2 regions of the Micromonospora sp. IBHARD003 genome follow, and region 2 is predicted to be linked to the other one. Evidence: riboswitches for the same ligand, from Rfam matches in the RefSeq annotation. Region 2 holds a riboswitch; the other holds the start of a gene.
What was found. A riboswitch is a leader RNA that binds a small molecule or an ion and turns the genes downstream of it on or off. The one in region 2 is predicted to bind S-adenosylmethionine.

Region 1: it holds a riboswitch for S-adenosylmethionine, as region 2 does, so the genes downstream of both, thrC (threonine synthase) here and ACTWOL_RS09830 (aminotransferase class V-fold PLP-dependent enzyme) in region 2, are expected to answer to the same signal.

The regions. Positions count from the first base shown of each region.
Region 1 is NZ_JBWBBX010000001.1:3,852,983-3,868,743, forward strand. It holds gene ACTWOL_RS17055 (hypothetical protein) at 1-1,144, shown strand, start outside; gene ACTWOL_RS17060 (hypothetical protein) at 1,134-2,831, shown strand; gene groL (chaperonin GroEL) at 3,011-4,633, opposite strand; gene ACTWOL_RS17070 (cold-shock protein) at 5,050-5,253, opposite strand; gene ACTWOL_RS17075 (MoaD/ThiS family protein) at 5,749-6,024, opposite strand; gene thrC (threonine synthase) at 6,021-7,301, opposite strand; SAM riboswitch class I at 7,319-7,497, opposite strand; gene ACTWOL_RS17085 (glucosyl-3-phosphoglycerate synthase) at 7,618-8,571, shown strand; gene ACTWOL_RS17090 (hypothetical protein) at 8,690-9,250, shown strand; gene ACTWOL_RS17095 (alpha,alpha-trehalose-phosphate synthase (UDP-forming)) at 9,332-10,834, shown strand; gene otsB (trehalose-phosphatase) at 10,772-11,632, opposite strand; gene ACTWOL_RS17105 (DUF3263 domain-containing protein) at 11,642-11,887, opposite strand; gene ACTWOL_RS17110 (ROK family protein) at 12,039-13,031, shown strand; gene nagA (N-acetylglucosamine-6-phosphate deacetylase) at 13,031-14,176, shown strand; gene ACTWOL_RS17120 (1-phosphofructokinase family hexose kinase) at 14,285-15,220, shown strand; gene ACTWOL_RS17125 (carbohydrate-binding protein) at 15,312-15,761, opposite strand, start outside.
Region 2 is NZ_JBWBBX010000001.1:2,203,627-2,219,387, reverse strand. It holds gene ACTWOL_RS09865 (L,D-transpeptidase) at 1-740, shown strand, start outside; gene ACTWOL_RS09860 (response regulator transcription factor) at 778-1,179, opposite strand; gene ctaE (aa3-type cytochrome oxidase subunit III) at 1,390-2,001, shown strand; gene qcrC (cytochrome bc1 complex diheme cytochrome c subunit) at 2,067-2,876, shown strand; gene qcrA (cytochrome bc1 complex Rieske iron-sulfur subunit) at 2,873-3,925, shown strand; gene qcrB (cytochrome bc1 complex cytochrome b subunit) at 3,922-5,547, shown strand; gene trpD (anthranilate phosphoribosyltransferase) at 5,673-6,737, shown strand; SAM riboswitch class IV at 6,835-6,952, shown strand; gene ACTWOL_RS09830 (aminotransferase class V-fold PLP-dependent enzyme) at 7,156-8,610, shown strand; gene ACTWOL_RS09825 (Lrp/AsnC family transcriptional regulator) at 8,708-8,989, opposite strand; gene ACTWOL_RS09820 (rhomboid family intramembrane serine protease) at 9,110-9,817, opposite strand; gene ACTWOL_RS09815 (hypothetical protein) at 9,929-10,174, shown strand; gene ACTWOL_RS09810 (NYN domain-containing protein) at 10,218-11,579, shown strand; gene ACTWOL_RS09805 (C40 family peptidase) at 11,914-12,942, shown strand; gene ACTWOL_RS09800 (C40 family peptidase) at 13,153-14,211, shown strand; gene ACTWOL_RS09795 (hypothetical protein) at 14,251-15,477, shown strand; gene ACTWOL_RS09790 (glycosyltransferase 87 family protein) at 15,505-15,761, opposite strand, start outside.

The sequences.
Region 1 (15,761 bases), 1.6 Mb from region 2:
GCCCGCCCGTGCCGGTACCAAGGTGAAGGTCGCGCTCAGGCTCTTCGGCCCGTCCTGGACGGACTCCGAGGCCAACGCGGTCACCGGAGCCGACGGGACGTTCTCGCTGTCCCTGACCCCGAACGCATCGGTCCACAGCGGCACGGCCACCGTGGTCGAGCCGGCCGCCGACACCGATCCGGACGACGGCTTCGCGGTGCCCGAACTTCCCGTCTCCAAGCAGGCGTACCGGATCAGCGCGGACCTGGACAAGCGACGGGTGCACGAGGGCGACTTCGTCACCGTGAAGGGCCGGGCCGAGCGTCTGACCGCGGACGGCTGGAAGCCGTTCGAGGGCGCCGAGGTCGTGTCCACTCCTGACGAGCCGGACAGCTGGAACCACACCGTCAGGCGGCTGATGGGCAGTGGGAAGGTCGCCGCCGACGGCACCTTCTCCTACCGGGCCAAGGCCGCGTTCACGACGCAGGTGTTCACGTATCTGCGGCCGTCCGTGTATCTGGCGGACCTGAAGTCCGACGTCGGCAGCATCGTCGTGCCGAGGAAGTTCACCTTCACCGGGGTGAAGATCGCGCTCGACCCGTACGGGCAGGTCACGGCCACCGGGCGGCTCACGGCCGACTGGTGCTGGGACGAGCGGGTGTATCTGCAGTACTCGGGGGACGGCCGGACCTGGAACACCCTGCGTGCCGGTACCGCCGAGGGCGGCACGGCGGGCTACTGCCCGTTCAGCATCCAAGCCCCCGGCTTCGTCAGCGCGTACTACCGGATCTACCACCCGGAGACGGACACCTTCGTGACACTGGCGACGCCGGCGGTGTACCAGGCCCGGATCCCGACCCGCTTCGCGTCGTTCACCACCACCCCCAGCCGGCCGGCGGTGCGCTCCAAGCTCACGGCCTCCGGCGTCCTCCAGCGGTTCGTGGGCGGCAAGTGGCAGCCGTACGCGGGTGCCAAGGTGATGCTGGTCTTCAAGCCCAAGGGTGAGAGCACCTGGTACTGGGTCACCAAGGGCGCCTCCGGCACGGCGGGCAAGTACAGCCTCAAGGGCACGGTCTACGGGGACGGCAGCTGGGCCATGGTCACCGAGCCGGCCGGCGGCTACTTCGCCGCCGGGACGAAGGAGAGGTACATCGATGCACGCTGACGTCCGCCCCACGCTCACGGGCCCACTGCCCCGTGCGCACCGGCGTGCGCGCGGGCTCTCGCTGGTCGCCACGGCCGCGGCACTGTGCCTCGCCGCCGGGACCGCACCCGCTCTCGCCGCCGACGCCTCCCCCGTGGGTATCGGGGTGGCCAGGACCATGGACGCCCAGCGCGGCGCGTTCTCGGTGAACGCCTGGACCGACGCGGCCGGAGCCGCCGTCACCTCCGTCTCGGCACGGATCCGCGAGGGTGAGACGGTCGTGGCCGAACTGCCCTCGCTGACCGAGCTGGAGTGGCTCAAGGGCACGTACCAGGTGGCGACCGACGCGCCCCTGAAGCTCCAGGAGGACGGCGGCAGCATGCCGCACCTCGGCCGGTACGCGATCGACGTGACCGTCGAGGACTCCAAGGGCAACAGCGCGACCCGCCGCGACGCGGGCACGCTCGACTTCACCCTGCGGCCCGAGCTCACCTTCGAGCTCGGCACGCCGACCTGGCAGGACCGCAACGCCCGGCCGCACGGGACGCTGACCGCGATCCAGCCCGGGTCCGGGGACACGGTGCCGCTGGCCGGCCGGAACGTCGGGATCAGCCGCGCCACGCCGTCGGACGCTCCCGTGAGCACGGTGGTGACCTCCGCGTCCGGCGAATTCACCGGCCCCGCCTACCCGGTGGTCACGATGAACGAGGAGTTCACCGCGCGCTTCGCCGGGGACGGGACCGAGGTCCACGGCAGCCTGACCCGTACCGCCCGGGTGTTCCAGTGGAAGTCGCGCGCGGTGACCGTCACGGCCACCGCCGACAGGACGCGGGCGCTGCCCGGCGAGACCGTCACGGTCACCGGGCGGATGGTGGACGCCGCCGACCCGGCCCAGCCGATCGCCGCCGAGGCCGTGCGGGTCAGCCTGGGCTACGAGGACCGCGGGACGGGCTGGGGCCGTACGGTCACGACCGATACGGACGGCCGCTTCACCGCGAAGCTCACGGCCACCCCGGGCATCCGGCTGAGCGGCTGGACGGCCGCACCGCAGGACGGGTTCCTCAGGGGCTCCGCCGCGGGGCCGCTGGCGATGCCCACCGAGTCCAGGATCGACGGCGTCCAGTCGTCGATCCGGGCCGACGGCCTGGTCACCGTCACCGGCACGTTCCGCAACACCTACGACCGCACGGACTCGTTCGACCTCGAGCCGGTCCAGCTGGAGCACTCGGCGGACGGCAAGACGGGCTGGAAGAAGATCGCCACCGCCACGGCTTCGTCCATGTACCCGCTCTTCACACTGACCGCGGTCAGCACCGGCGGCCACTACCGGGTGCACCACCTCACCAACGACCGGTTCGTGGAGAGCTTCGGCCCGGTGGCGAAGCTGACCCGCACCGCGACCCGGGTGCTGAACGTGAACGCCGCCCCGGAGCCGGTCAAGAAGGGCGCGACGGTCACCGTGACCGGCACGCTCCAGCAGTACACCGCCGGGACGTGGAAGGCGTACCCGGGCCAGCCGGTGCAACTGTGGTTCCGTGCGACGGGCGCGCCACGCTTCTCCCTGGTCCGCTCGGGCAAGACCGACGCCGCCGGAAAGGCCGCGCTCAAGGGCACCGCGGGCAGGGACGGGATCTGGCTGCTCCGCTACTTCGGTGACGCGACGCACTTCAACTCGACGGCCACGGGCGACTTCGTCGACGTGCGCTGAGTGTCCGTGTGCGCTGAGGTCGGCGTGATCGGGCGGTCGCGCTGTCGGGCGTGATCGCGCGATCGCGTCGACGGGCAGCCGCGCCGGCGCGCGGACAACAGGAGAAACACACGAGGGCGGCACCCCCTTGGAGGGGGTGCCGCCCTCGGTATCAGGACGGTCGATCAACCAATGGTCGATCAGAAGTCCATGTCACCGCCCGGCATGCCACCCGGGGCGGCCGCGGCGGCCTTCTCCGGCTTGTCGGCGATGACGGCCTCGGTGGTGAGGAACAGCGCGGCGATGGAGGCGGCGTTCTGCAGCGCGGAACGGGTCACCTTCGCCGGGTCGATGATGCCCTCGGCGACCAGGTCGACGTATTCGCCGGTCGCGGCGTTCAGACCGTGGCCCGGGGTCAGGTTGCGCACCTTCTCCACCACGACACCGCCCTCGAGGCCGGCGTTGACGGCGATCTGCTTCAGCGGGGCCTCGAGCGCCAGCTTGACGGCGGCGGCACCGGTGGCCTCGTCGCCCTCGAGCTCCAGCTTCTCGAAGACCTGGGCGGCCTGCAGCAGGGCCACGCCACCACCGGCGACGATGCCCTCCTCGACGGCGGCCTTCGCGTTGCGGACGGCGTCCTCGATGCGGTGCTTGCGCTCCTTGAGCTCGACCTCGGTCGCGGCACCGGCCTTGATGACGGCCACGCCGCCGGCCAGCTTCGCGAGGCGCTCCTGGAGCTTCTCGCGGTCGTAGTCCGAGTCCGAGTTCTCGATCTCGGCGCGGATCTGGTTGACGCGGCCCTGAACCTGGTCGCTGTCACCGGAACCGTCGACGATCGTGGTCTCGTCCTTGGTGATGACGACCTTGCGGGCGCGGCCGAGCAGGTCCAGACCGGCGTTCTCCAGCTTGAGGCCGACCTCCTCGGAGATGACCGTGCCACCGGTGAGGATGGCGATGTCACCGAGCATGGCCTTGCGGCGGTCGCCGAAGCCCGGGGCCTTGACGGCAACGGACTTGAAGGTGCCGCGGATCTTGTTGACGACCAGGGTCGACAGGGCCTCGCCCTCGACGTCCTCGGCGATGATCAGCAGCGGCTTGCCCGACTGCATGACCTTCTCCAGCAGCGGGAGCAGGTCCTTCACCGAGGAGACCTTGGAGTTGACGATCAGGATGTACGGGTCCTCGAGGGAGGCCTCCATACGCTCCATGTCGGTGGCGAAGTACGCCGAGATGTAGCCCTTGTCGAAGCGCATACCCTCGGTGAGCTCAAGCTCCAGACCGAAGGTCTGGGACTCCTCGACGGTGATGACGCCTTCCTTGCCGACCTTGTCCATCGCCTCGGCGATGAGCTCGCCGATCTGGGTGTCGGCGGCGGAGATGGAGGCGGTGGAGGCGATCTGCTCCTTGGTCTCGACCTCCTTGGCCTGGTCGAGCAGCGCGCCGGAGACGGCCTCGACGGCCTTCTCGATACCGCGCTTCAGAGCCATCGGGTTGGCGCCGGCCGCCACGTTGCGCAGGCCCTCGCGGACGAGCGCCTGGGCGAGGACGGTCGCGGTGGTCGTACCGTCACCGGCGACGTCGTCCGTCTTCTTGGCGACTTCCTTGACCAGCTCGGCGCCGATCTTCTCGTACGGGTCCTCGAGCTCGATCTCCTTGGCGATGGAGACACCATCGTTGGTGATCGTGGGGGCGCCCCACTTCTTCTCGAGGACGACGTTCCGGCCCTTGGGGCCAAGGGTGACCTTGACGGCGTCGGCGAGCTGGTTCATCCCGCGCTCGAGACCGCGCCGTGCCTCCTCGTCGAACGCGATGATCTTGGCCATGTGAAGTGGTCCTCCAGGACTTGGGGGTCCCCCCGTGCCCGCAGGGCTACGGGGGAGGATGCTTCTGGACCGCGCTGGTGCCCGCGACGGACGGCCTGCATGCCTTGCGGTTCCTTGCCCCACACGGCCTGCGGACCTCACCGACCCGGTCCTCGTTGTCACTCTCACTCGGAGAGTGCTAACGCCAATGATTAGCACTCGGACCCCGAGAGTGCAAGCGGCTTCGAAGAAGCCTCGATGAGGGGTGGCGGTCGGCTGGGGCCTCCCCGCCGAAGGCAGGGGAAGGGGTGGACGCAAGCGGCTTCGAAGAAGCCTCCGCACCCCGGCGAAGCCCGGCAGGCCCCTTACCCAGGCAGCACGGAGGGCCCGCACCCCTGGCACGGGCCCTCCGTAGCGTTGCTGCAGTCAGTCGGCGCTCAGCCGGCTACGCGGACCATGTCCGCCTGCGGCCCCTTCTGGCCCTGCGAGATCTCGAACTCGACCCGCTGGCCCTCCTCCAGGGTGCGGTAACCGTCCATCTGGATCGCGCTGTAGTGGACGAAAACATCCGCACCACCGTCGACCGCGATGAAGCCGTACCCCTTCTCCGCGTTGAACCACTTGACGGTGCCCTGAGCCATGCCTAACTCCCCTATTACTGGCCCTTGCACAGGACCGCACTTCGCGGACCCGGGTCAGACCTCGCCCACGAAGATTTCCCGTGCTCTGGAGGCGCGGAAGACCTTCATGAACGGCGCCGGAACGCGTCGACCGCGGCTGAATGTATCTGTCCAACTGCCCTCTGCAACAGGTCAATCGGACGAGAAATCTGAGCATGGCCGATCGGAAATTTCGGCCCAACTCCGAGCAACGCCGGGCAAGTCGGGCCGGGCAAAGCGCACAAAACGCGCAAATAGCTCGAACACTTTGGCTGTTTCTTGTCGCGCGCGGACGCATTCTCATATGCCCGCGGCACAAACAGCGAAGAGGAACGTCCCCAACTCTACCGCGACCGCAACAGCGGAATTGCCCCCTCCGCAGAGCTTGCGGAGGGGACATTCCGGGTGACGGAACGTGCTGGATCCAGGGTCAGTACGGCGCCCGAATACGGACCGAACGGACCACTCGGGCGGGGCTCAGCCGCCGGCGACGGCGGGGATGATCGAGACGCCCGCGCCGTCCGGCGTCGCCGTCTCCAGGCCCTGCTCGAAGCGGACGTCGTCGTCGTTGACGTAGACGTTCACGAAGCGGCGCAGCTTGCCCTGGTCGTCCAGGACGCGGGCGGCGATACCGGTGTGGTTCTTCTCCAGGTCGGCAATGACCTCCGCGAGGGTCGCGCCCTCCGCCGATACCTCGGCCTGACCACCGGTGTAGGTGCGCAGGATGGTGGGGATGCGGACGTTGACGCTCATGCGAGGCCAGCCTCTCGGAAGGAGTCCAGGGTGGGGCGGATGACCGCGGTCATTCCCGTCGTGGGGGCCACCGCGTCCAGGGTCTTCAGGCCGTCACCCGTGTTGACGACCACGGTCGTGAGGGACGGGTCGATGACTCCGGCCTCGATCAGCTTCTTCGCCACGCCGAGGGTGGTCCCGCCGGCGGTCTCGGTGAAGATGCCCTCGGTGCGGGCCAGCAGCTTGATCGCGTCCACGATCTGCTCGTCCGTGACGTCCTCGACGGCACCGCCCGTGCGACGGCAGATGTCCAGGACGTAAGGGCCGTCGGCCGGGTTGCCGATCGCCAGGGACTTGGCGATCGTGTCGGGCTTCTGCGGCCGTACGACGTCGTGGCCCGCCTTGAAGGCCACGGACACCGGGGAGCAGCCCTCGGCCTGGGCGCCGAAGATCTTGTAGGGCCTGTCCTCGACGAGGCCCAGCTTGATCAGCTCCTGCAGCCCCTTGTCGATCTTGGTGAGCTGGGAGCCGGAGGCGATGGGGATGACGAGCTGGTCGGGGAGCCGCCAGCCGAGCTGCTCGCAGATCTCGTACGCCAGCGTCTTGGAGCCCTCGGCGTAGTACGGGCGGAGATTGACGTTGACGAAGCCCCAGCCCTCGCCCGCCGGGTCGCCGATGAGCTCGGAGCAGAAGCGGTTGACTTCGTCGTAGTTGCCCTCGATCCCGATGAGCTCCCCGCCGTAGACCGCGGCCATGACGACCTTGCCCTGCTCCAGGTCGTGCGGGATGAACACGCAGGACTTGAAGCCGGCGCGGGCGGCGGCGGCGCCGACGGCGCCCGCGAGGTTGCCGGTGGAGGAGCAGGAGAGGGTGGTGAAGCCGAAGGCGCGGGCGGCCTCGATGGCCTGTGCGACGACGCGGTCCTTGAAGGAGTGCGTGGGGTTGCCGGAGTCGTCCTTCACGTAGAGACCACCGGTGACACCCAGCTCACGCGCGAGGTTGTCGGCCTTGACGAGCTTGGTCCAGCCCGGGTTCAGATTGGGCTTGTCCGCCACGTCGGCGGGGACGGGGAGCAGCGGCGCGTAGCGCCAGAGGCTGTCCGGTCCGTTCTCGATCCGCTTGCGCAGGCCTTCCGGGTCACCGGTCGGCAGGTCGTACGCCACTTCGAGCGGTCCGAAACACAGCTGGCAGGCGAAGACGGGACCGAGGGGGACGATCTCACCGCACTCACGACAGGAGAGGCCGGACGCGGAGCCCAGATCGACGGTGTCGGCGGTGGCAGTGGTCTGTGCAGCCATGGAGGCGAGGCCCTTTCTCCTCATCTTCCTCACGGCGCGTTTCGCCGTGAGACGGATTTGGCACCTTCCCTAGCCGGGAGCCTCGCGCCGCGCGCCGAGAGCGACGCAGCGTCGATGTGCGGCTTGCGCCGCGTGGCCGACTGGAGGGTTGCCGGGGCTTCAACGGGCCGTATCCCTCTGCCCCTCTGGATGAGCGGTATGTGATTGTCGGCGTGACGACCCCCGGCATGCGATGGTCGTCCGCGTTGTTCAAGACTGTAACCGAACCCCCGGACCGCTGAGACGGCCGTCCGATCTGCGAGATGGAGATCATCACGTGCTGGAAGAGGTGGAGCGCTGGCTGGCCCGGCGGTCCTGGTCCGTGTCGGACCGCCCGCTCGACCGGCTCGTCGCCGCGAAGCGTGCGGCCAGGCACGGCGGCACGGTCAGCGTGGTACTCCCGGCCCTGAACGAGGAGGGGACGGTCGGCGAGATCGTCACCGTGATCCGGCGCGAGCTGATGACGGACGAGGTGCCGCTGGTCGACGAGCTCGTGGTGGTGGATTCGGGCTCGACGGACCGTACGTCCGAGGTGGCGGCGAAGGCGGGCGCACGCGTGGAGCACCGCGACGCGATACTGCCGCGGATCCCGGCGCTGCCGGGCAAGGGTGAGGTGCTCTGGCGTTCGCTGCTGGCGACCAGCGGGGACATCGTCTGCTTCGTGGACGCGGATCTGCGGGAGTTCTCGGCCGACTTCGTCTCCGGGATCATCGGCCCGCTGCTGACCGAGCCCGACGTGCAGTTCGTGAAGGCGATGTACGACCGGCCGCTCGGGGACGCTCCCGACCAGGGCGGGAGGGTGACCGAACTGGTGGCCAGGCCGCTGCTCAATCTGCACTGGCCGCAGCTGGCCGGGTTCGTCCAGCCGCTCGGCGGGGAGTACGCGGCCCGGCGCTCGCTGCTGGAGCGGCTGCCGTTCCCCGTGGGGTACGGCGTGGAGCTCGGGCTGCTGGTGGACGCACTGCACACGGTCGGCCTGGACGCGCTGGCGCAGGTGGACGTGGGCGTACGGCGGCACCGTCACCAGGACGGCCGGGCGCTCGGACGCATGGCGGCCGCGATCTACCGCACGGCCCAACTGCGCCTGTCACGGGGCCATTTGGTGCGTCCCGCACTGACCCAGTTCGAGCGTGGGGAGAACGGTTTCGTGCCGCGGACCCATGAGGTGGACACGGAGGAGCGGCCCCCGATGACGGAGATCGCGGAGTACACGGCGCACCGGGCGGCGTGAGGGAACGCGCATGGGCCGTCCGTGACACCGGCGGGCCGCAGGGCGCGGCGCTGCGCACCACAGTCGATCGGATTGTCTACCTTTCCGGTGTATGGGCTATGTGAGACATAAGAGGGCTTTGCCCGGACACCCCCATTCTTCGCTCGTCAGCGGGCTTTCTTCGCTCGTCAGCGGGGCGCTGGTGGCTCTCGCCGCCGTCCTCGTCTGCGCCTCGGCCGTGATACTGGCCCCCGGCCGGGCGGCCGCCGACACCGCGGCCCGCCAGGAACGGCATCGCTCCGGCGCACCGGCCGCGCCGTACGTCGAATCGCTCGGCGGCCGCTCCCCCTCCGCGACCGGTACCGTCCTGGCCGTCGCCGGGGCGGCGCACGAGGACGGGCGGGCAGGGCATCCGGCCGCCTCCGGACTCTTCAGAGTGGTTCCCGAGACCGCCGGCGGGGGCACGGACCGCTCCACGGGCACCGCCGGATCCACCGGGTCCGCCGGGTCCGTGTCCGAGGCCGTGGCCGACAGCCACACCCCCGCCGGCACCCACCGGGCCCGCGAAGGCGCGGGCGAGATCGCCGCGACCGACAGCAGGGCCGAACGGCTGTGGCTGCTGGGCGGTGTCGCCGTGGCCCTCACCGGCACGGGGGTGATCGCACTGGCCGCGACCCGCGGCCGGCGCCGGGACCCCTGAACGAGTGAGCGTACGGCCGGACTCCGCCGACGGAGTCCGGCCGTACGTTTGAGCGGATACGCCACGGGCTAGGTTGGCGACATGGTCTCCGAGCGCGCGGCGCAGGTACTCGTCGCCTCCAACCGCGGTCCGGTCACATACGCCTTCCGGGAGGACGGCACGCTGGACGCCCGGCGCGGTGGCGGCGGTCTGGTCTCCGGACTGTCGGCCATCGGCCCCGACGCGGGCGCCCTGTGGGTGTGCGCCGCACTGGGCGACGGCGACCGCGAGGCGGTGCGCCGAGGCGTCGCCGAGCCGGGCGTACTGATGCTGGACATCGACGCCGCCGTGCAGTCGGACGCGTACAACGGGATCGCGAACTCGGTCCTGTGGTTCGTCCACCACATGCTGTACCAGACGCCGCTGGAGCCGGTCTTCGACAAGGAGTTCCGGCGGCAGTGGATCGCCTACGAGGGCTACAACCTCGCCTTCGCGCAGGCCCTGGCCGAGATGTCGGCGCCGGGCGCGGCGGTGCTGGTGCAGGACTACCACCTGGCGCTGGTGCCGGGGATGCTCCGGGATCTGCGCCCCGACCTGCGTATCGGCCACTTCTCGCACACGCCGTGGGCGCCGCCCGAGTACTTCCGGATGCTGCCCGACGACATCGCCGAGCAGCTGCTGCTGGGCATGCTCGGGGCGAACCGGCTGGGCTTTCTGACCCGGCGCTGGCTCACCGCCTTCCAGAGCTGCTGCACGGCCGTCCTCACGGACCACGACGTGGCCACCTACTGGCCCAAGGACGATCAGCCGCACCTGGAGTACCGGCTGCCCGGGCACCGCCGCCGGCGGACCATGCTCGGGGTGCACGGGCTCGGGGCGGACGCCGACTTCCTGCGGGAGAGGTCGCGGCAGGCGGACGTCGACGAGCGGATGGCGGCGCTGCGCGAGCAGGTCGGCGGGGACGGCAGCCGCAGGACGATCGTCCGGGTCGACCGCACCGAGCTGTCGAAGAACATCGTGCGCGGGCTGCTGGCCTACCGGACGCTGCTGGAGGAGCACCCCGAGTGGCACGAACGGGTGGTGCACATCGCCTTCGCCTATCCGTCGCGGCAGGACCTCCCGGTCTACCGCGACTACACGGCCGAGGTCTCACGGGTCGCCGAAGAGATCAACGCCGAGTACGGCACCCCGGATTGGACACCGGTGATCCTGCACGTCAAGGACGACTTCGCGCGCTCGCTGGCCGCGTACCGGCTGGCGGACGTCGCCCTCGTCAACCCGATCCGGGACGGGATGAACCTCGTCGCCAAGGAGGTCCCGGTGGTCTCGGACGCGGGCTGTGCGCTGGTGCTGTCGCGGGACGCGGGCGCGTACACGGAGCTCCGTGACGACGCGCTGGGAGTGAACCCGTTCGACGTCACCGGCACCGCCGACGCGCTCCACCGGGGGCTGACGATGCCCGTGGCGGAGCGGGCCGAGCGCAGCAAGCGGCTGGCCGCCGCCGCGACGGCACTGCCGCCTCAGCAGTGGTTCCTCGACCAGCTACGGGAGCTGGAGGCGCTCGGCGAGGGCGGCGAGGTAGCCGACGACGGCGGCAGGGCCTGACAGCAGCACGTCCGCGCGCTCGGCCAGTTCGGGGACCCCGGTCCCGCTGCACAGCAGCAGTCCGGGCACCCCCTCGGAGCGGAGCTTGTCGACGGCGGAGTAGGCGGCGAGGTCACCGAGGTCGTCTCCCGCGTACAGCACGGCTCCCGCCTGCTTCTCGCGTACGTACTCGGCGAGGGCGACGCCCTTGTCGACCCCCGGCGGGCGCACCTCCAGCACCAGCCGGCCGGGCTCGACGATCAGCCCGTGGCGGGCCGCCAGCGCGGCGATCGGCTCGCGCAGGGCCTCGAAGGCGGCCTCGGGGTCCTCGGCACGGCGGGTGTGGACGGCGACCGCGCGTCCCTTCTCCTCGATCCAGGTGCCCTTCCAGGCGCCGACCTCGTCGAGCACACCGGGCAGCTCCGCCCGGACGGCGTCGATGCCGGGGTGCGGGGCGGGGGCATGGACCTCGCCGCTGGCCGCGTCCCAGCGCTCGACGCCGTAGTGGCCGAGCACGACGAGGTGCTCGAGACCGGGGACTCCGGCGAAGCCGCCGTACCGCACGGCGACACCCGCCGGGCGTCCGGTCAGTACGGCCACGGACGCGACGTGCGGCGCGAGCGCGGCGATGGCGGGGACGGCACCGGGGTGGGCGCGGGCCTGCTCCGGATCGGGCACGATCTCGGCGAGGGTCCCGTCGAAGTCCAGCGCGACGAGCGTGTCCTCGGGCCTGTCGAGAATGGCGGCGAGCCCTTCCCGTCCGGCGGGCGTGCGGGGCTCCGGCAGTGCGTCGTGCGAGGCGTGCGAGTGGCTGCCCATGGTCCGACCCTAGCGGCGCTGTCGCCTCGCGTCCCGGACTCGGCGCAGCCGGTTGACGGTGACGGGGTCGTGCGCGAGCGCGCGGGGGTCGTCCAGGAGCGCGTTCAGGAGTTGGTAGTAGCGGGTCGGTGAGATCCCGAGCCGCTCCCGTATCGCCCGCTCCTTGGCCCCGGGGCCGGCCCAGTCGGCCCGCTCCACCCCGAGCACGGCCAGATCCCGCTCGGAGAGCGCGGAGAGTTCGTCGCCATCGGTCATACGAGCAACCTAATGCGCCGGGCGGGGGGCGGGTGGGGGCGGGCGGAGTTGTCCGTCCGTGCGGGTGCCGTGGCCCTGTGCGGCGGAGCCCGGCTCCGCCAACCGGGAAGTGGACTAGACCTTTCTGGGGTCCGCGCGCGAGACTGTACTCGTGAGACACGTCATCGCCCTCGATGTGGGCGGCACCGGGATGAAGGCCGCCCTCGTAGGGGCGGACGGGGCCCTGCTCCACGAGGCACGCCGGCCGACCGGCCGGGACCGCGGCCCCGACGCGGTCGTCGCGGCGATCCTCGGCTTCGCCGCCGAGCTGCTCGCCCACGGCGAGGAGCGGTACGGCAGCGGCGCCCTCGCGGCGGGCGTCGCCGTGCCCGGGATCGTCGACACGGCGGACGGCCTCGCCGTCTACTCCGCCAACCTCGGCTGGCGTGACGTCCCCCTGCGCGACCTGCTCGCCGAACGGCTCGGTGGTGTCCCCGTCGCCCTCGGCCACGACGTCCGCACCGGCGGCCTCGCCGAGGGACGGATCGGCGCGGGACGCGGCGCCGACCGCTTCCTGTTCATCGCCCTGGGCACGGGCATCGCCGGGGCCATCGGCATCGGCGGGGCCGTCGAGGCCGGAGCGCACGGATACGCGGGCGAGATCGGTCATGTGATCGTGCGGCCCGGCGGCCACCGGTGCGGCTGCGGACAACGCGGCTGCCTGGAGACCCTCGCCTCGGCCGCCGCCGTCTCCCGGGACTGGGCCGCGGCGAGCGGGGACGCCGGCGCTGACGCCGCCGACTGCGCCAGGGCCGTCGTGTCCGGCGACCCACGCGCCGTACGCGTCTGGCAGCAGGCGGTCGACGCGCTCGCCGACGGTCTGGTCACCGCGCTCACCCTGCTGGACCCCGGCACCCTGATCATCGGTGGCGGTCTGGCCGGGGCCGGAGAAACCTTGTTCACACCCCTGCGGGAGGCAGTGGAGGCACGGCTCACCTTCCAGAAGCCGCCCGCGATCGTTCCGGCGGCCCTCGGGGACACGGCGGGCTGTGTGGGAGCGGGACTCCTCGCCTGGGACCTGCTCACCGACCGCACCGGCGCCGCGGACCCCACCGAACCCGCCGAGCCCGCCGAACCCCCCACGACGACGGAGGTAACCGCCTGATGGCCGACCGGATGGTTCTCACTGGCGCCCGGGTGGTGCTGCCCACCGGGATCGCCGAGAACGGACGGGTGATCGTCGACGGGACCCGGATCGCCGGGCACGCCCCCGCCGGCACACCCCCCACCGACCTCTCCGGCCACTGGCTGGTCCCCGGTTTCGTGGACATGCACAACCACGGCGGCGGCGGTGCCTCCTTCACCTCCGGCAGCGCCGACGACGTCCTCACCGGTGTGCGGACCCACCGGCGGCACGGCACCACCACCATGGTCGCCTCCACCGTCACCGGCGACATGGACTTCCTGACCCACCGCGCCGGCTTCCTGTCCGAGCTGGTCGAACAGGGCGACCTCGCGGGTATCCACTTCGAGGGCCCGTTCATCTCCCCCTGCCGCAAGGGCGCGCACAGCGAGGAGCTGCTGCGCGACCCCGATCCGGCGGACGTGCGCAAGCTGCTCGACGCGGCGCGCGGCACGGCGAAGATGGTCACCCTCGCCACCGAACTGCCCGGCGGCATCGAGTCCGTACGGCTGCTCGCCGAGCACGGGGTGATCGCGGCGATCGGGCACACGGACGCCACCTACGAACAGACCGTCGAGGCCATCGACGCGGGCGCGACAGTGGCGACGCACTTGTTCAACGCGATGCCCGCGCTCGGGCACCGGGCGCCCGGACCGGTCGCCGCTCTGCTCGAGGACGAGCGGATCACGGTCGAGCTGATCAACGACGGGACGCATCTGCACCCGGCGGCGCTGGAGCTTGCCTTCCACCGCGCGGGGCCGGACCGGGTCGCGTTCATCACCGACGCGATGGACGCGGCGGGCTTCGGCGACGGCGTCTACCACCTCGGGCCGCTGGAGGTCGAGGTCAACGACGGAGTCGCACGGCTGGTGGAGGGCGGTTCGATCGCCGGGTCCACGCTGACCCTGGACACCGCGTTCCGGCGGGCGGCGGCCGTCGACCGGCTGCCCGTCGAGGACATCGTGCAGGCGGTCTCGGCCAATCCGGCGCGGCTGCTCGGCGTATACGACAGGGTCGGCTCGCTGGAGCCGGGCAAGGACGCGGACCTGGTGGTGCTGGACGCCGACTTCGTCCTCAAGGGCGTGATGCGCAAGGGCGCATGGGTGGTCGAGCCGGGCGTTTCCTGACGCCCCGCGCCCGGAGGGAAGGCGGTTGGCCGGACGGGGTCTGGGCCTGCCGCCTTCTTTTTGGCATGATCGGGGCCCGTCCAGCCATGGCAAGCGCAGTCTCCGGGGGTGTCAGAAGTGATTCTGACGGTCACATTGAACACCGCCCTGGACCTCACCCACCGGGTCCCCGCGCTCGTCCCGGGCGCCTCCCACCGGGTCAGCGAGGCCGTCGTGCGCCCCGGCGGCAAGGGCCTCAACGTCGCACGCGTCCTGGCCACCCTCGGACACGAGGCGGTCGTCACGGGCTTCGCGGGCGGCCCGACCGGTGCGGTGCTGCGCGAACTGCTCGCCGGGCTTCCGGTACGCGACGCGCTCGTCCCGGTCGCGGGGAACACCCGTCGCACCCTTGCCGTCGTGGACACGGCGACCGGCGACACCACCCAGCTGAACGAGCCGGGCCCGCAGGTCACCGGCGACGAGTGGGCCGCCTTTCTCGTCTCGTACGAGAGGCTCCTGAGCGACGCCGACGCCGTCGCCCTGTGCGGCAGCCTGCCCCCCGGCATCCATGTCGGCGCCTACGCCGAACTGGTCCGCCGGGCACGCGCGGCCGGCGTTCCCACCCTGCTGGACACCAGCGGCGAACCCCTGCGCCGGGGCATCGCCGCCCGCCCCGATCTCCTCAAGCCGAACGCCGACGAACTCGCCCAGCTCACCGGCTCCCGCGAACCCGTGCGCGCCACCCACGCCGCACGGCGCCGCGGCGCCCGCACGGTGGTCTCCTCGCTCGGCCCGGACGGTGTACTCGCCGCCACCCCCGACGGCAGCTGGCGGGCCGCCCCGCCCGCGAAGGTCCTCGGCAACCCGACCGGCGCGGGCGACTCGGCCGTCGCCGGACTGCTCTCCGGCCTGGTGGAGTCCCTGCCCTGGCCCGACCGGCTGGCCCGCGCGGTGGCACTGGCCACGGCGACGGTGCTGGCACCGGCCGCGGGGGACTTCGACCGGGACACCTACGAGGACCTGCTGCCGAAGATCGCCGTGACGGAACTCCTGCCGGCGGCCTGAACGGCTCCTCCGGCATGACCCATTTCCACCCATGCGAAGGGCCGCCACCCCGGAGGGTGACGGCCCGCGTCGTGCCATGGGTACGAGATCCCTAATCGGGGTTCCTGGCCTCGCCCTGCTTCAGCGAGACCTGGTCGAGGAGGGCCTCGCACGAGTCCCCCTGCTCACAGGAGATCTTCAGGGTGTTGGTGCCCTTCTTGAGGTTGACGTAGGAGAAAGTGCGGGTCCAGCCCTTCTCCCAGTCGCCCTCCTTCGCACGGCTGAAGTTGGACATGTTGATGGAGCGCGGCTGCTCGGTGTTGACGGTGAGCGAGGTCTTCGCGTCCTTGCCCGGCACGCTGTAGGTGACGAACAGCGTGTACTTGCCGTCGGCCGGGACGTCCACCGACCAGCTGGCCGATCCGCCCACACCGTTGAACTGCACGTACGCGCCGTTCGTGCCCTTCGCGCCCTTGATGTCGGTGCCCAGCTGCGCCGGCGGCCCGAGCTGGAGCGTCGCCGCGTCCTGCTTCGGGAGCTTGGTGGCCGGGGGCTTCTCGCC
Region 2 (15,761 bases):
CGATAGAACGCGCCCTCTCCGTACGCTCCACACCCGCCGTGGACGGCGCCTGGCACTGGGTCGACGACAAGGAGCTGCACTATCGCCCGAAGGAGTACTGGCCCGTCGGCGCCAGCGTCGTCGTACGCAGCAATCTCGAGGGTGTGAAGGTCGGCAACAAACTGTACGGCGGCGAGGCGAAGCCGTTGAAGCTGACCATAGGTGACCGCATAGAGGCGATAACCGACGCCGCCACCCATCAGATGACGGTCCTGCGCAACGGCGAAGTGATCAAGACCATTCCGGTGACGACCGGCAAGCCCGGCTTCTCCACCCGCAACGGCGTCAAGGTGGTGCTCAGCAAGGAGTACTTCGTCCGGATGCGCGGCACGAGCATCGGGATACCCGACGGCACCTCGGACTCCTACGACCTGGACGTCTACTACGCGACGCGGGTGACCTGGAGCGGGGAGTACGTGCACGCGGCGCCCTGGTCGGTCGGCTCCCAGGGGTACGCCAACGTCAGCCACGGCTGCACGGGGATGTCCATGGGCAACGCCCAGTGGTTCTTCAACACCGTCCACGAAGGGGACATAGTGAAGGTCGTCAACAGCCTGGGCCACACGATGGAGACCTTCGGCAACGGCTTCGGCGACTGGAACCTGCCCTGGGACAAGTGGCGGGTCGGCAGCGCCGTGCTGAACGGCACCCGGGACGGCGCCGGACCCGCGGTGGCGGCCCGCCTCAACCCTCTCGTCTGACCGGTCGGGCCCGCCTGCGAAGAGCCCGGTGTCGGTGTCAGTGGTTGGCGGCCAGCCGGGTGCGCAGCAGGGCCGCCAGGGCCTCGCTGAACTCCACCGGGTCCACCGGAAGGGTCACGGCCGCGTCCGCGCGGCTCCAGGTGGCCAGCCAGGCGTCCTGCGGGCGCCCCATGAGCAGCAGCACCGGCGGGCAGCGGAAGATCTCGTCCTTGATCTGCCGGCACACGCCCATACCGCCCGCCGGGACCGCCTCGCCGTCGAGCACACAGACGTCGATGCCGCCCTTGTCCAGCTCCGAGAGGACCGCGGGCAGGGTCGCGCACTCGATGAACTCGACCGGCGGAACGTCGGCGGCAGGACGGCGGCCCGTGGCGAGCCGCACCTGTTCGCGCGTGCGGGCGTTGTCGCTGTACACCAGCACCGTTGCGGTCGACTGCATGATTCCTCCGGTTCGTCGGGGAGAGCGTCGGGAAGAGCGTGGGGAACTGCGGCGTGCACCGATGCGCGGGATGCTACCCCTGTCTCCGCCGTGTCAGCACCGTGAATGACAGGCTTTCGCTGGGCCGTTCGGGCTGGACAAGCGGTACTGACACACCGAACGGCACCCCCCGGAGTGAGGGCTGGATAAGCGACCGACATAATGTCGGTCGTGGCGACAGCAACGACAGTAGAAACCGGGCACGCGCACCCGTCGGTCAATCGGCCGAACCTCACCAGCGTCGGAACGATCATCTGGCTGAGTTCCGAGCTGATGTTCTTCGCGGCCCTCTTCGCGATGTACTTCACCCTGCGATCGGTGATGGGTGCCGAGTACTGGGCAGAGCAGGCTTCGGCCCTGAACTTCCCCTTCTCGGCGACCAACACCACGATCCTGGTGCTCTCCTCCCTCACCTGCCAGCTCGGCGTGTTCGCCGCCGAGCGCGGTGACGTGAAGAAGCTCCGCGCCTGGTTCGTGATCACGTTCGTGATGGGTGCGATCTTCATCGGCGGCCAGGTGTTCGAGTACACCGAGCTGGTCAAGCACGAGGGCCTCTCGCTCTCCTCCGACCCGTACGGCTCGGTCTTCTACCTCACCACCGGCTTCCACGGTCTGCACGTGACAGGCGGCCTGATCGCCTTCCTGCTGGTACTCGGCAGGACGTACGCGGCCCGGAGGTTCACCCACGAGCAGGCAACTGCCGCCATCGTCGTGTCCTACTACTGGCACTTCGTCGATGTCGTCTGGATCGGCCTCTTCGCCACGATCTACATGATCAAGTAGCCGGGTCCGCACCCGCACCCATTCCAGAAGCATCGACGCAGAAGATCCTGACACCGGGGTAATCCGTGAAAAAGCTCTCCGTACGACGACGCCATCCGCTGGCGGCGGTCGTCGTCCTACTCCTCGCGCTGGCGGCCACTGGGGGGCTGTACGCCGCGTTCGCGCCCGCGGACAAGGCGCAGGCCGACGAGACCGCCCAGTCCCTCGAGATCGAGGAGGGGAAGAAGCTCTACGAAGTCGGCTGTGGCAGCTGCCACGGAAACAGCGGGCAGGGCACCTCTGACGGCCCCTCCCTGGTCGGCGTCGGCGCCGCCGCGGTGGACTTCCAGGTCGGCACCGGCCGTATGCCCGCGCAGCAGCCGGGTGCCCAGGTGCCGAAGAAGAAGGTCATCTACAACCAGGCGGAGATCAAGGCGCTCGCCGCCTACGTCGCCTCCCTCGGCGCGGGACCGGCCGTTCCGGCCCCGAAGCAGTACAGCCCGCAAGGCGCGGACGTCGCCCGTGGTGGCGACCTGTTCCGCACCAACTGCGCCCAGTGCCACAACTTCACCGGTGAGGGCGGTGCGCTGACGTACGGCAAGTACGCGCCGAGCCTCGAAGGCGTGAGCGAGAAGCACATCTACGAGGCCATGCAGACCGGCCCGCAGAACATGCCCTCCTTCGGCGACGGCATCATGCCGGAGCAGGAGAAGCGGGACATCATCGCGTACATCAAGACCGTCAACAGCGGCGAGTCGGAGGAGCCGGGCGGTCTGAGCCTGGGCAACCTCGGCCCCGTCACCGAGGGTCTGTTCGCCTGGATCTTCGGTCTGGGCTCCCTGATCGCAGTCGCCATCTGGGTCGCGGCCCACACCGCTAAGGCCAAGAAGTCATGAGTAGCCAAGACATTCCAGAAGAGTCCCTGCCTGCTGAGCAGGAGCACGAGCGCGGAGCGGTAGCCGTCAAGGAGGATCCGTTCGCGGACCCCGGACTGCCGCCGCACAAGCCGCGCATCCAGGACATCGACGAGCGTGCCGCCAGGCGGTCCGAGCGTACTGTCGCCCTGCTGTTCACGCTTTCGATGCTGGCCACCGTCGGCTTTATCGCGTCGTACGTGATTTTCCCCGTCGACAAGATCGTCTACATCTGGCCGATCGGTCACATCAGCGCGCTGAACTTCTCGCTCGGCACCACGCTCGGCATCGCGCTGTTCTGCATCGGCGCGGGCGCGGTCCACTGGGCCCGCACCCTGATGTCCGACGTCGAGGTCGCCGACGAGCGCCACCCGATCACCGCCGAGCCCGAGGTCAAGGCCAAGGTCATGGCCGACTTCAAGGCCGGCGCCGAGGAGTCGGGCTTCGGCCGCCGCAAGCTCATCCGCAACACGATGTTCGGTGCGATGGCCATGGTGCCGCTCTCCGGCGTGGTGCTGCTGCGCGACCTGGGCCCGCTGCCCGAGGTCAAGCTGCGCAAGACGCTGTGGTCCAAGGGCAAGCTGCTCATCAACATGAACACGCATGAGCCGCTGCGTCCCGAGGACATCGCCGTCGGCTCGCTGAGCTTCGCCATGCCGGACGGTCTCAACGAGCACGACCACAGCTTCCAGACCGAGATCGCCAAGGCTGCCCTGATGCTCGTCCGGATCCAGCCGGAAGAGATCAAGGACAAGAAGGAACTCGACTGGTCGGTCGGCGGCATCGTGGCCTACTCGAAGATCTGCACCCACGTCGGATGCCCGATCTCCCTGTACGAGCAGCAGACGCACCACGTCCTGTGCCCGTGCCACCAGTCCACCTTCGACCTCTCCGACGGCGCCCGCGTCATCTTCGGCCCAGCCGGACACCCGCTTCCGCAGCTGCAGATCGGCGTGAATGACGAGGGCTACCTCGAGGCGCTCGGCGACTTCGAAGTACCCGTCGGTCCTGCCTTCTGGGAGCGCGGATGAGCACTTCAACTGACGCAAAGCGCCAGGCACCCGCCGGTGAGCGGGTTGCCGACTGGGCGGACGGCCGGCTCGGGATCTACTCCCTGGCCAAGGCCAACATGCGCAAGATCTTCCCGGACCACTGGTCCTTCATGCTGGGTGAGGTCGCGCTTTACAGCTTCATCATCATCATCCTCACGGGTGTGTATCTGACGCTGTTCTTCCACCCGTCGATGAACGAGGTGGAGTACCACGGCCCGTACGTTCCGATGCAGGGTGTTCTGATGTCGGAGGCGTACGCCTCGACGCTGAACATCAGCTTCGAGGTCCGCGGCGGTCTGCTCATCCGGCAGATCCACCACTGGGCGGCGCTGATCTTCCTCGCGGCGATGTTCGTGCACATGATGCGCGTCTTCTTCACGGGCGCCTTCCGCAAGCCGCGTGAGATCAACTGGCTGTTCGGCTTCCTGCTGTTCGTCCTCGGCATGTTCACCGGTTTCACCGGTTACTCGCTCCCGGACGACCTGCTCTCCGGCACCGGTGTCCGCTTCACCCAGGGCGCGATCCTGTCCATGCCGGTCATCGGCACGTACATCTCGATGTTCCTGTTCGGCGGGGAGTTCCCCGGCGACGACTTCGTCGCCCGGTTCTACTCGATCCACATCCTGCTGCTGCCGGGCATCATGCTTGGCCTGCTGGTGGCGCACCTGATCCTGGTCTTTTACCACAAGCACACGCAGTTCGCGGGTCCCGGACGTACCAACAAGAACGTCGTCGGCATGCCGCTGCTGCCGGTGTACATGGCCAAGGCCGGAGGCTTCTTCTTCCTGGTCTTCGGTGTGATCGCGGTGATCGCCGCCATCGCGCAGATCAACCCGATCTGGGCCATGGGCCCGTACCGGCCGGACCAGGTGTCCACCGGCGCCCAGCCCGACTGGTACATGGGCTTCGCCGAGGGTCTGATCCGCTTCATGCCGGGCTGGGAGATCAACCTCTGGGGCCACACGCTGGTCCTGGGCGTCTTCATCCCGCTGGTGCTGTTCCCGCTGGTGCTCGGTCTGATCGCGGTCTACCCGTTCATCGAGTCCTGGATCACCGGGGACAAGCGCGAGCACCACATCGCGGACCGGCCGCGCAACGCGCCGACCCGTACCGCGTTCGGCGTCGCCTGGGTGACGGCGTACATGGTCATGCTGATCGGTGGTGGAAACGACCTCTGGGCGACCCACTTCCATCTGTCGATCAACTCGATCACCTGGTTCGTCCGGATCTTCTTCATCGTCGGACCGGTCATCGCCTTCATCCTCACCAAGCGGATCTGCCTCGGTCTGCAGCGGCGTGACAAGGACAAGGTGCTGCACGGACGCGAGTCCGGCATCATCAAGCGCCTGCCGCACGGTGAGTTCGTGGAGATCCACGAGCCGCTGGCGCAGGGTGACCGGTACAAGCTCACGGCCCACGAGCAGTACGAGCCGGTGGAGATCGGCCCGACGGTCGACGAGAACGGCGTCGAGCGCAAGGTCAAGGCGTCGGAGAAGCTCCGGGCGAAGCTCAGCAAGGGCTACTTCGGCGACGGGAACCAGATCCCGAAGGCCACCGCGGAGGAGTACCGGGAGATCACCAGCGGCCACGGCCACCACTGATCCCACCCGCTGATCGCAGCGATCGCCACGGCAGGAGCCCCGTCCACCCGGTGGACGGGGCTCTTTGCCGTCTTCCCGGGTGGATAGGGTGGGGGAAACCTATTCGTACGGACCCAGGAGCGACCATGAGCGCTGTGACCCCCGCTGGAGGTACGACCGCGGCGGCTCGTTCCTGGCCCGGGGTACTGGACTCGCTGCTGTACGGACAGGACCAGAGCGCCGACGCCACGGCCTGGGTGATGGACCGGATCCTGCGCGGCGAGGCGACCGACGCCCAGATCGCCGGTTTCGTCGTCGCGCTGCGGGCCAAGGGGGAGACGGTCGAGGAGATCTCCGGCCTGGTGCGCACCATGTACGAGCACGCCAGGGTGATCGAGGTGCCCGGGCGGACGGTGGACATCGTCGGCACCGGTGGTGACGGCGCCAAGACCGTCAACATCTCCACCATGTCCGCGATCGTGGTCGCCGGCACCGGGGCCACGGTCGTCAAGCACGGCAACCGTGCCGCGTCCAGCGCGAGCGGATCGTCGGACGTCCTGGAGAAGCTCGGCGTCAATCTGAACCTGGCCCCGGAGCGGGTTCCCGCAGTCGCCGAGGAAGCCGGGATCACCTTCTGCTTCGCGGTGAAGTTCCACCCGGCGCTGCGGCATGTGGCCTCGGCCCGTAAGGAACTCGGCATCCGTACGGTATTCAACTTCCTGGGGCCGCTGACCAACCCCGCGCGAGTGAAGGCCCAGGCCACCGGGGTCGCGGACGCCCGGGTGGCGCCGATCATGGCGGGCGTGCTCGCCGAGCGGGGATCGAGCGCCCTGGTCTTCCGCGGCGACGACGGCCTGGACGAGCTCACGACGACCTCGACGTCGCGGGTCTGGGTCGTCCGGGACGGCTCGGTGCGCGAGGAGGCATTCGACCCCCGTGACGTGGGCATCGACCTGGTCCCGGTGGAGGCCCTGCGGGGTGCGGACCCCTCGCACAACGCCGATGTCGCCCGCCGGCTGCTCGACGGTGAGACCGGTCCGGTCAGGGACGCCGTACTGCTGAACTCCGCGGCCGCGCTGGTCGCGCTGGAGCCGGGCGAGGGCACTCTGACGGAGCAACTGCGGGCCGCCATGGCCAAGGCCGCGGAGTCCGTCGACTCGGGTGCGGCGAAGCACACGCTGGAGCGGTGGGTGGCGGCCACCAACCGCTGAGTTCCCGTCTCCGGGTCCGCTGACGTGACGCAAGGCGCAGTCCAGAGTGCGGACTGCGCCTTGCGGACTTCGGGACGTATGGCAGGATGCTCCCCAAGGTCATGAGTGACAGCGATGACGGCCCCGGCCCGCTGTCCGGCAACCCTCCGTCCGTGGCGGGGTGCCCCGGGTGAAGACCAGGCCGTGGGCAGCGAGGTCCACGGCAAGCGCGGACCCCTTGCCGCCCCTGGGGTCCTGGTCCTCGAGGGAGCGATTCTCGTGAGCAAGCGAATGCGGTAGGGCCTCCCGGCCCCTCTTCCCCCTCCGTCACGGCGCGTATCGCCGTGCGTCGAGGCAACACCCGTATGCCGGGCGGCAGTTGTGCCGCTGCGCGGGTTCTTCACAGCCATTTCGCCTTTGCCTTCCGGGAGATACCGCCATGCCCGCACGTCCGACCACCGTCGCCACCGCCACCGCCACCGCCACCGCCACCGCCACCGCCGACACGACGACCGCAGCCGCCTGCGCCGACGACTCCTGCTGCGCCGCCCCGCTGCCGGTGCTGGGCCGTGACGTCACCGTTCCGCTCGTGACGGGCGGTCATGTCACCTACGCCGCCCTCGACTACGCGGCCAGCGCCCCCGCCCTGCAGCGTGTGTGGGACGACATCGCCGCCTACGCCCCGTACTACGGCAGCGTGCACCGGGGAGCCGGCTATCTCTCCCAGCTGTCGACCGAGCTGTTCGAGAACAGCCGTGTGACGGTCCATGAGTTCCTCGACTGCCGCACCGACGACGAGGTCGTCTTCACCCGTTCGACGACGGACTCACTGAACCTGCTCGCCGCCGCACTGCCCGCCGGGTGCCGGGTCTTCGTCTTCGAGACCGAGCACCACGCCGCGCTGCTGCCGTGGAAGGAGGCCGACGTGACCTGTCTGGACGCGCCGCGCACCCCGGGCGACGCGGTGCGCACCCTGGAGGCCGCGCTCGCCGACCGCGAGCCCTACGGCCCCGCCCTGGTCTGTGTGACCGGTGCGTCCAATGTGACCGGGGAGCTGTGGCCCGTAAGGGAACTGGCGGCCGCCGCGCACGCCCACGGCGCACGGATCGTCCTGGACGCGGCCCAGCTCGTGCCGCACCACCCCGTCTCCGTACGGGACCTGGACGTCGACTGGATCGCCTTCTCGGGGCACAAGCTGTACGCGCCGTTCGGCTCCGGGGTGCTCGCCGGACGCGCGGACTGGCTGCGGGAGGCGGACCCCTATCTCGCGGGCGGCGGGGCCTCTCGCACGGTCGCCCGGCGGCCCGACGGCGGTGTCGAGGTGGACTGGCACACCGGTGCGGCCCGCCACGAGGCCGGCTCGCCGAACGTCATCGGCGCCTACGCCATCGCCTCCGCGTGCAAGGCGCTGACCGAGGCGGGGTTCGACACGCTCGTCGCGCGCGAGCAGCACCTGGTCTCCAAGGTCCGCGCGGGTCTGGCCGAGGTCCCCGAGGTCAGGGTGCTGTCGCTGTTCGGCGACGAGGCACCCACGGCCGGCGAGGATCACCCCACCCGGGTCGGCGTCGTGTCCTTCGTGGTGGAGGGCTGGAACAGCTCGCACTTCGCCGCCGCCCTGTCCGCCGAGTACGGCATCGGGGTCCGGGACGGACTCTTCTGCGCCCACCCGCTCGTACGCACCCTGCTGGGCGCGGACTCCCGGGAAGCGGGCGAGTGCGGAGCGCCGGACGCCGGGGCGGGGGAGAAGTCCCTCAACGCGATCCGGGTGAGCTTCGGCGCGGGTACCCCGGACGAGCACATCGAGCGGTTCGTACGGGCCGTGCGGGAACTGGTGCGCGAGGGCGCCCGGTGGAACTACCGCACCGAGAACGGCCGGTGCGTGCCCGCCGTCTGAGACGGGCGGGCGTCGTCCGCCACGCAGGGTCCGGGTGGGCGGCTGCTCCCACCCGGGCCGAACGAGAGGACAGAACGAAACGGCCGGGCGGAAGACCTCAGGCGTCGAGGCCGATCGCGAAGGCGGCCTCGAGGTCGTGCTGCGAGTACGTACGGAACGCGACATGGGTGTCCGTCGCCTCGACGCCCGGGATCTTGCTGATGTGGCCCGGGATGACGTCCGCCAGGTCCTCGTGCCGAGCGACCCGGACCATCGCGATGAGGTCGTACGTGCCGGTGACCGAGAAGACCTCGCTGACGTTCTCCAGCCCGGCGATCGACTCGGCGATCTCCGGGATGCGGTCCACGCTGGTCTTGATGAGCACAATCGCGGTGATCACGGCTGGCTGCCTCCCTCGGTGACCGTTGCTTGGGGCTTCACTCTAGTGCCGTGACCGGACAGGTTCACCGGCTCGCGGCCCCGGGTCCCGGCCGGACGGGTTCACCGGCTCGCGACGAATCTATCCGGCCACAGCCCTGGCCCCCTGCCGCAGCCGGGCCCATGCGTAGAAGAAGCCGATTCCGAAGCCCACGAGATGCGCCAGATAGGCCACCCCGGGGCCGGAGGACGCGCTCTGCGCCTGCGCCAGCCACTGCAGCGCGAACCAGAAGACCAGCACGATCCAGGCCGGAAACCGCAGCGGCAGGAAGAACAGAAAGGGAAAGAGACTGGTCACGCGTGCCCGCGGGAAGAGGCACAGGAATGCCCCGAGCACACCCGAGATCGCCCCCGAACCGCCCACGAGCGTCTGCGCGGACTGCGCGTTCGCCGCGGCGTAGGCGAGCAGCGCCAGATAGCCGCAGCACAGATAGAAGAGCGCGAACTGCACATGCCCCATCCGCTCCTCGGCCATCGCGCCGAACACGAAGAGGAACAGCATGTTGCCCAGCAGATGCAGCCAGCTGCCGTGGACGAAGAGCGCGGTCAGCGGGGTGAGGAGGGCGCGGGGGGAGCTGCGCATCAACTCGCTCGGGATCACGCCCCACCGTTCGAAATACCGGGTGGTGCCGACGAGCAGGGTGTCGCCGGTGCCGAACCCGGGGTTGAACCCGGAGACCGGGCCGATGACGAAGACCAGACAGCACAGCCCGATCACTCCGTACGTCACCACGGGGCCGCGCGTCGTGCCCCTGACTCCCGCCCGGGTCGCTGCGTGCCACTGCGTCATGCACCAGAGCATGGCCTACCGGGGCCGAGGGCAAGGGCCGCCTCGCCGTGTCACGGCAGGCCCCCGAGGTCGTAGGGTTACGGGGAGTACGCGTGATGAGACGAGGACGGCATGATGACGACGGTTCCGACACCGACGACGACCACCCGGTGGCGCTGCACGCTTTGCGGCAACCTCACCCGCTTCGATGTGACCCGTTCGTCCAAGGTTGTCGAATACGTCCATCTGGACCTGGCCGGAGAGCCCACGGTGGAGGAGCGCGAGGTCGTCAGTGAGACCATCGAGTCGGTCCGGTGCCGCTGGTGCAACGCGGTGGACCGGATCGAGCTGGTGGACAGGCCGGGCGCGGCGTCCTGAGATGAGCGCCCGGAACGCACGGAGACAGTAGGGGTGACGGATCGTGGAGCGGCCTGACAGCGGCGGGGAGCCGGCCCGTGCGGCCGGTGGCGCCGCCGAGGGGCTGGACCGCCCGCTGCCCGAAGGGGTGCGGCGCCGGGTCATCGCCCTGGTGTCGGACTCGTTCGGCGGGCTGACCGTCGGCGACCTGCCCGCCCAGCTGAGGCAGTACGCCCGGTTCACCCCGTCTCGCCGGGCCAAGTTCGCGGGCAACGCGATGGCCGCCGCCCTCGAGGGCGACACGGTGTTCCGGCAGCGCATCGGCGAGCGGCTGCGCGAGTCGCAGCCGGAGCTGGCCGGGGCGCTCGAGGCGGGTGCGCCGCCCGCGGCAGCCGACCCGCTGGACGTGGCCGCGGCCGCGTATGTGCTGCGCCCGCCCGGTTGGGTGAAGCTGGTCGCCGCAGCCGGCGAGGAGGCCCAGCGCGCCGAGGCCGAGCGCGTCGACGAGGAGTCACGGCGGGAGCTGGAGCGGCTGCGCGAGGAGGTCGACCGGCTCAGGACCCAGTCCAGGACCGAGACCGAGCGGCTGCGGTCCGAACTGGAGGCCGTCCGCAAGGAAGCCGAATCGCTTCACCGCAAGCTGCGCAGCGCCCAGAGCGATGTGAAGCGCGGCGAGGCGGCGCTGCGCCGTGCCGCCGCCGGGGCCGAGTCGGCCAAGGCCGAGGCACAGGCCCAGGTGTCCGCAGCCGAGAGCGAGGCCCGGCGGCTCAGAGCCAGGCTCGGGGAGGCCGAGTCGGCCGTGGAGTCGAGCCGCCGTGCCGCCCGTGAGGGCCGTTCCATCGAGGACATGCGGGTGCGGCTGCTGCTGGACACCGTGCTGGACGCGGCCCAGGGGCTGCGGCGCGAACTGGCCCTGCCGCCCGCTTCGCTGCATCCCGCGGACACCGTCGACGCGGTCGAGCCGGGCCGGATGACACCGCAGGACGTCGCGGCCAGAGCGCTGTCCGAGACGGACCCGGCGCTGCTCGACCAGTTGCTCGCCCTGCCCCAGGTCCATCTCGTGGTGGACGGCTACAACGTCACCAAGACCGGCTATCCGACGATGCCGCTGGAGAAGCAGCGGCTGAGGCTGCTCGGCGGTCTGTCGATGCTCGCCGCACAGACCGGCGCGGAGATCACCTGCGTCTTCGACGGCGCGGAGCTGGCGGCACCGGTGCTGCTCGCGCCGCCGCGCGGGGTCCGGGTGCTGTTCTCGAAGCCCGGTGTGACCGCGGACGAGCTCATCCGGCAGCTGGTACGGGCCGAGCCACCCGGCCGGCCCGTCGTCGTGGTCTCGACCGACCGTGAAGTCGCCGACGGTGTCGCCAAGGCGGGGGCCAGGCCGGTCGCGTCGGCCATGCTGCTCAAGCGTCTTTCGCGCGTCTAGAGGCGACTTGGGATGACTAGCGCATCTCGCAACTAGTGCGCGGTATGCCCGATTTCACGGAACGTACGGTCAAGTGGCGATGACTATGAGTGTGATGAGTGTAAAAAATGAGCTGCGCGCGACAGTTTTTTCTCATGAGGATTTGAACTGATCACAGGAAGGTCACTAGGGTCAGGCCTCGAACCTTCGCGCGGTTGATCATCCATCCGGGATGACAGTGAAGGAACCGCCGATTTCGTGCAGTTCGTCCCTTTCGGGGTTCTGGCTGTTCGGAGCCGGGGATTCAATCCCCCACTGCCCGGCAGGCGGCTCGAGGCAGAAGGAGCTCGCCTTCGTGGCGTCCCACCGTCGACCCAAGCAGCCGAGCCGCGCCCGTGTGTCCGTGCTCACCGCAATCGCCTCCGCAGCCGTCGCCCTGACCTCCCAGGCCGCCCAGGCCGCCCCGGCCAAGCCCAGCAAGGACGAGGTCAAGGCGAAGGTCGACGCCCTCTACCACGAGGCGGAGAAGGCCACCGAGGAGTACAACGGGGCCAAGGAGCAGCAGACCAAGCTCCAGAAGCAGGTCGACGCGATCCAGGACCAGGTCGCCCGGGGCCAGGCCGAGGTCAACGCCCTGCGGGACAAGCTCGGTACGGTGGCCAGCGCCCAGTACCGCTCCGGTGGCATAGACCCGGCCGTCCAGCTCTTCCTCTCCTCCGACCCGGACACCTACCTCGACAAGGCGTCCGCGATCGACCAGCTCGGAGCCAAGCAGACGCAGGTGCTCGAGGGCATCCAGGCCAAGCAGCGCACCCTCGCCCAGCAGCGCGCCGAGGCGACGAAGAAGTTCGCCGACCTCGAGGACGTCCGCAAGACGCTCGGCGAGAAGAAGAAGGCCTTCCAGGGCAAGCTCGCCGACGCACAGCGCCTCCTCAACACCCTCACCGCCGCCGAGCGGTCGAAGCTTCAGCAGGAGGAGCAGCGCGCCAGCCGCGCCGCCGGTGAGCGCGTGGACCTCGGCAACGAGGTCCCGGCCTCCGAGCGTGGTCGCGCCGCGCTCAACGCCGCCGCCACCCAGCTCGGCAAGCCCTACCAGTCCGGCCAAGAGGGTCCCAGCTCGTACGACTGCTCCGGTCTGACGCAGTGGTCCTACCGCCAGGCGGGCGTGAGCATCACGCGCACCACCTACACCCAGCAGAACGACGGTGTGAAGATAGGCCGCAGCCAGCTCAAGCCGGGCGACCTGGTCTTCTTCAACAGTCTGTCCCACGTGGGTCTGTACGCCGGCAACAACCAGATCCTGCACGCCCCGAAGCCGGGCGCGGTCGTCCGCTACGAGTCCATGGACTACATGGGCACGTTCCAGTTCGGCGTCCGGATCTGAGGACCGGTCACAACGACCGTCTGCGCCCTCCGATCGGGCGAATCGCCGGGCAGGAAGCTGACGCCACGCCCCGCCGATGACCTCGCGGTCTCCGGCGGGGCGTCACTTTTCGCCCCCCGCAGGGCTTTTGGCGCTCCGTAGCCGTACGGATACTCTCTGCCGCGCAGCGGCCGAGGGGCCGCCCCGTCCAGCGGAAGGAGTGCGGCTCCTGTGGCGTCCCATCGCCGACCCGCCCCGCCATCGGGGGCCAACGGTCTTCACCGTGGTGCCCGGATCACCCTCCTGTCAGCGGCAGCGGCCACCGCTGCGGCCGCGCTCGGCGCGGCACCCGCAGCAGCCGAACCGCGTGACACCACCACCGCTCCGGCTGCCCGGGAGCAGGTCGACCGGCTGTACGAGCAGGCCGAGAAGGCCACGGAGGCGTACAACGAGGCCGACGAGCGGGTGGACCGGCTGCGCGGGGAAGTGGCCGCGATGCGGGACCACGCGGCCCGCAGCCAGGAGCGCATCAACAGGATGCGCGGGGCGCTCGGAGCGGTCGCGGGTGCCCAGTACCGCTCCGGCGGCATGGATCCCGCCCTGGAGCTGCTGCTCTCGGAGGACCCGGACTCGTATCTCGGCAAGGCCGAACTCCTCGAGCGGATCGGCGACCGCCAGACGCTGGCCCTGCGCGATCTCGGCCGTGCCCGGCACAGCCTGGCGCGCGAGCGCACGGAAGCCCGGCGCAAGCTCGAGGAGCTGGAGCTGAACCGGGCCGCCGTGGCCCGCCACAAGCGCACGGTCGAGGCGAAGCTCGCCGCGGCGCAGAGGCTGCTGAACGCCCTGCCCGCCGCCGAGCGCGACGCCTACGGCCGTGCCTCCCGCTCGAGCCGCGACGGCCTGCTGCCGGGCCTGCCCACCGGACCCGGAGCCGGACCCGCCTCCTCGCGTGCGGCCGCCGCCGTCGCGGCCGTCAAGAGCGTGCTCGGCAGGCCCTATGTCTGGGGTGCCAACGGGCCCGACGGCTTCGACTGCTCCGGGCTCACCCAGTGGTCGTACGCACAGGCAGGCGTCGGTCTGCCGCGCACTTCCCAGGCGCAGCGCCACGCAGGGCGCCAGGTGTCCCTGTCCGATGCCAGGCCGGGTGACCTGGTGACGTACCGCTCCGACGCCAGCCATGTGGCGATGTACGTCGGCAACGGGCAGGTGGTGCACGCGCCCTACCCCGGCGCCTCGGTGCGCTACGACCCGGTGGGCATGATGCCGATCGCCTCGGTGACCCGACCCTGACGCTCCGTGGCCGTACCCGATGCCCGTACCATCGGCCGGATGGCTGATCAGGGCTTTCCCGGACGCGGGACGATACGGCGGCGGGCATGGGCGCTCGCCGTCGCCGGTGTGCTCCTGGTCGCCGGAGGCTGCGCGGGCCCCGCACCGGACACCGCGGCTCAGGACATCCAGCGCACACTGGACGGCCGGGCCGCCGCGGTGCTGGGCCATGACGAGGCAGGCTACGTCGCCGCCCTCGACGCACCGCTCCGCCCGGCGGGACGCGAGGAGTTCGCCAGCCTGACGGACGTGCCGCTGCGGTCCTGGGAGTACCGGCTGACCGGCGTACGCCGCTCCGGGGACCGTGCGACGGCCGACGCGGAGCTGCGCTACCGGTTCGAGGGCTACGACAGCGCGCCCGTGACCACCGCCCGCGCCCTGGAACTGGCCGAGCGCGACGGCCGCTGGTACGTCACGGCCGACCGCCCGGGTCGCGGCGGCGCACAGCAGCTGTGGCAGCAGGGCGATGTCGAGGTCGTACGCGGAACGCACAGCCTGGTCCTCGGCACCGGCCGGGACCGGGCACGGCTGCGGCAGATCGCGGCGGACGCCGACCGGGCGGTGCCGGAGGTCTCGGCCTTCTGGACCGGGCCCTGGGCGGGGCGTGTGGTGGTGCTGGTGCCGGACTCCCTGGAGGCCATGGGCAGGCTGCTGGGCGCGCCCGCGGCCGGATACCGGGGGATAGCTGCGGTCACCACGGGATCGACCGGGGGGAGCGGCTCGGCACCGGCGGACCGGGTGATCGTCAACCCGGAGGCGTACGAGGCGCTCGGCGCGTTCGGCCGGCGGCTCGTCCTCACCCACGAGACCACCCATGTCGCCACCCGCGGCCACACCTCCGCCGCCACCCCGATGTGGCTGTCCGAGGGCTTCGCCGACTGGGTCGCCTACCGCGGCACCGGGCACACCGCGGCCGAGGCGGCTCCCGCGCTGCGCAGGGCGGTGCGCGCCGGAGACCTCCCCGCCTCGCTGCCCACCGACGAAGCCTTCCGCTTCGGCGCCGACGCGGAGTCCCTCGGCCGCGCCTACGAAGGCGCCTGGCTGGCCTGCGAGCTGATCGCCGAACGCCACGGGGCCGGGGCCCTGACCGAGCTCTACCGCGAGGCCGGTGCGGCGAAGCAGCGTGAGGGGGCTCTGGAGCGGGCCCTGCGCAAGGTGCTGGGCACCACCGCGGAGACCTTCACCGCCGAGTGGCGGGAGTATCTGCGGGAGCGGCTGGGCGACTGAGGAGCGGGCCCGCTCGCCGGGGTCGTCTCAGGAACCGAGCAGCTCCCTGTCCTGCAGCGGCCGGTGCGGCGGCGTCTCCCCGTCATGGGCCCCCGGTGCCCGCACCGTGCTCGTCCACAGCTGGCGGCAGGCCAGCAGCGCCGCCGCCACCAGCAGACCGTTGCGGACCACGAGCAGCGCGATACCGCGCGTATCGCTCGCCACCACATGCTCGAACCAGATGGGGAACTCGAGGAACGTGACGCCGGTGGCCACCAGGACCAGGTACACGGGCACCGTCATCC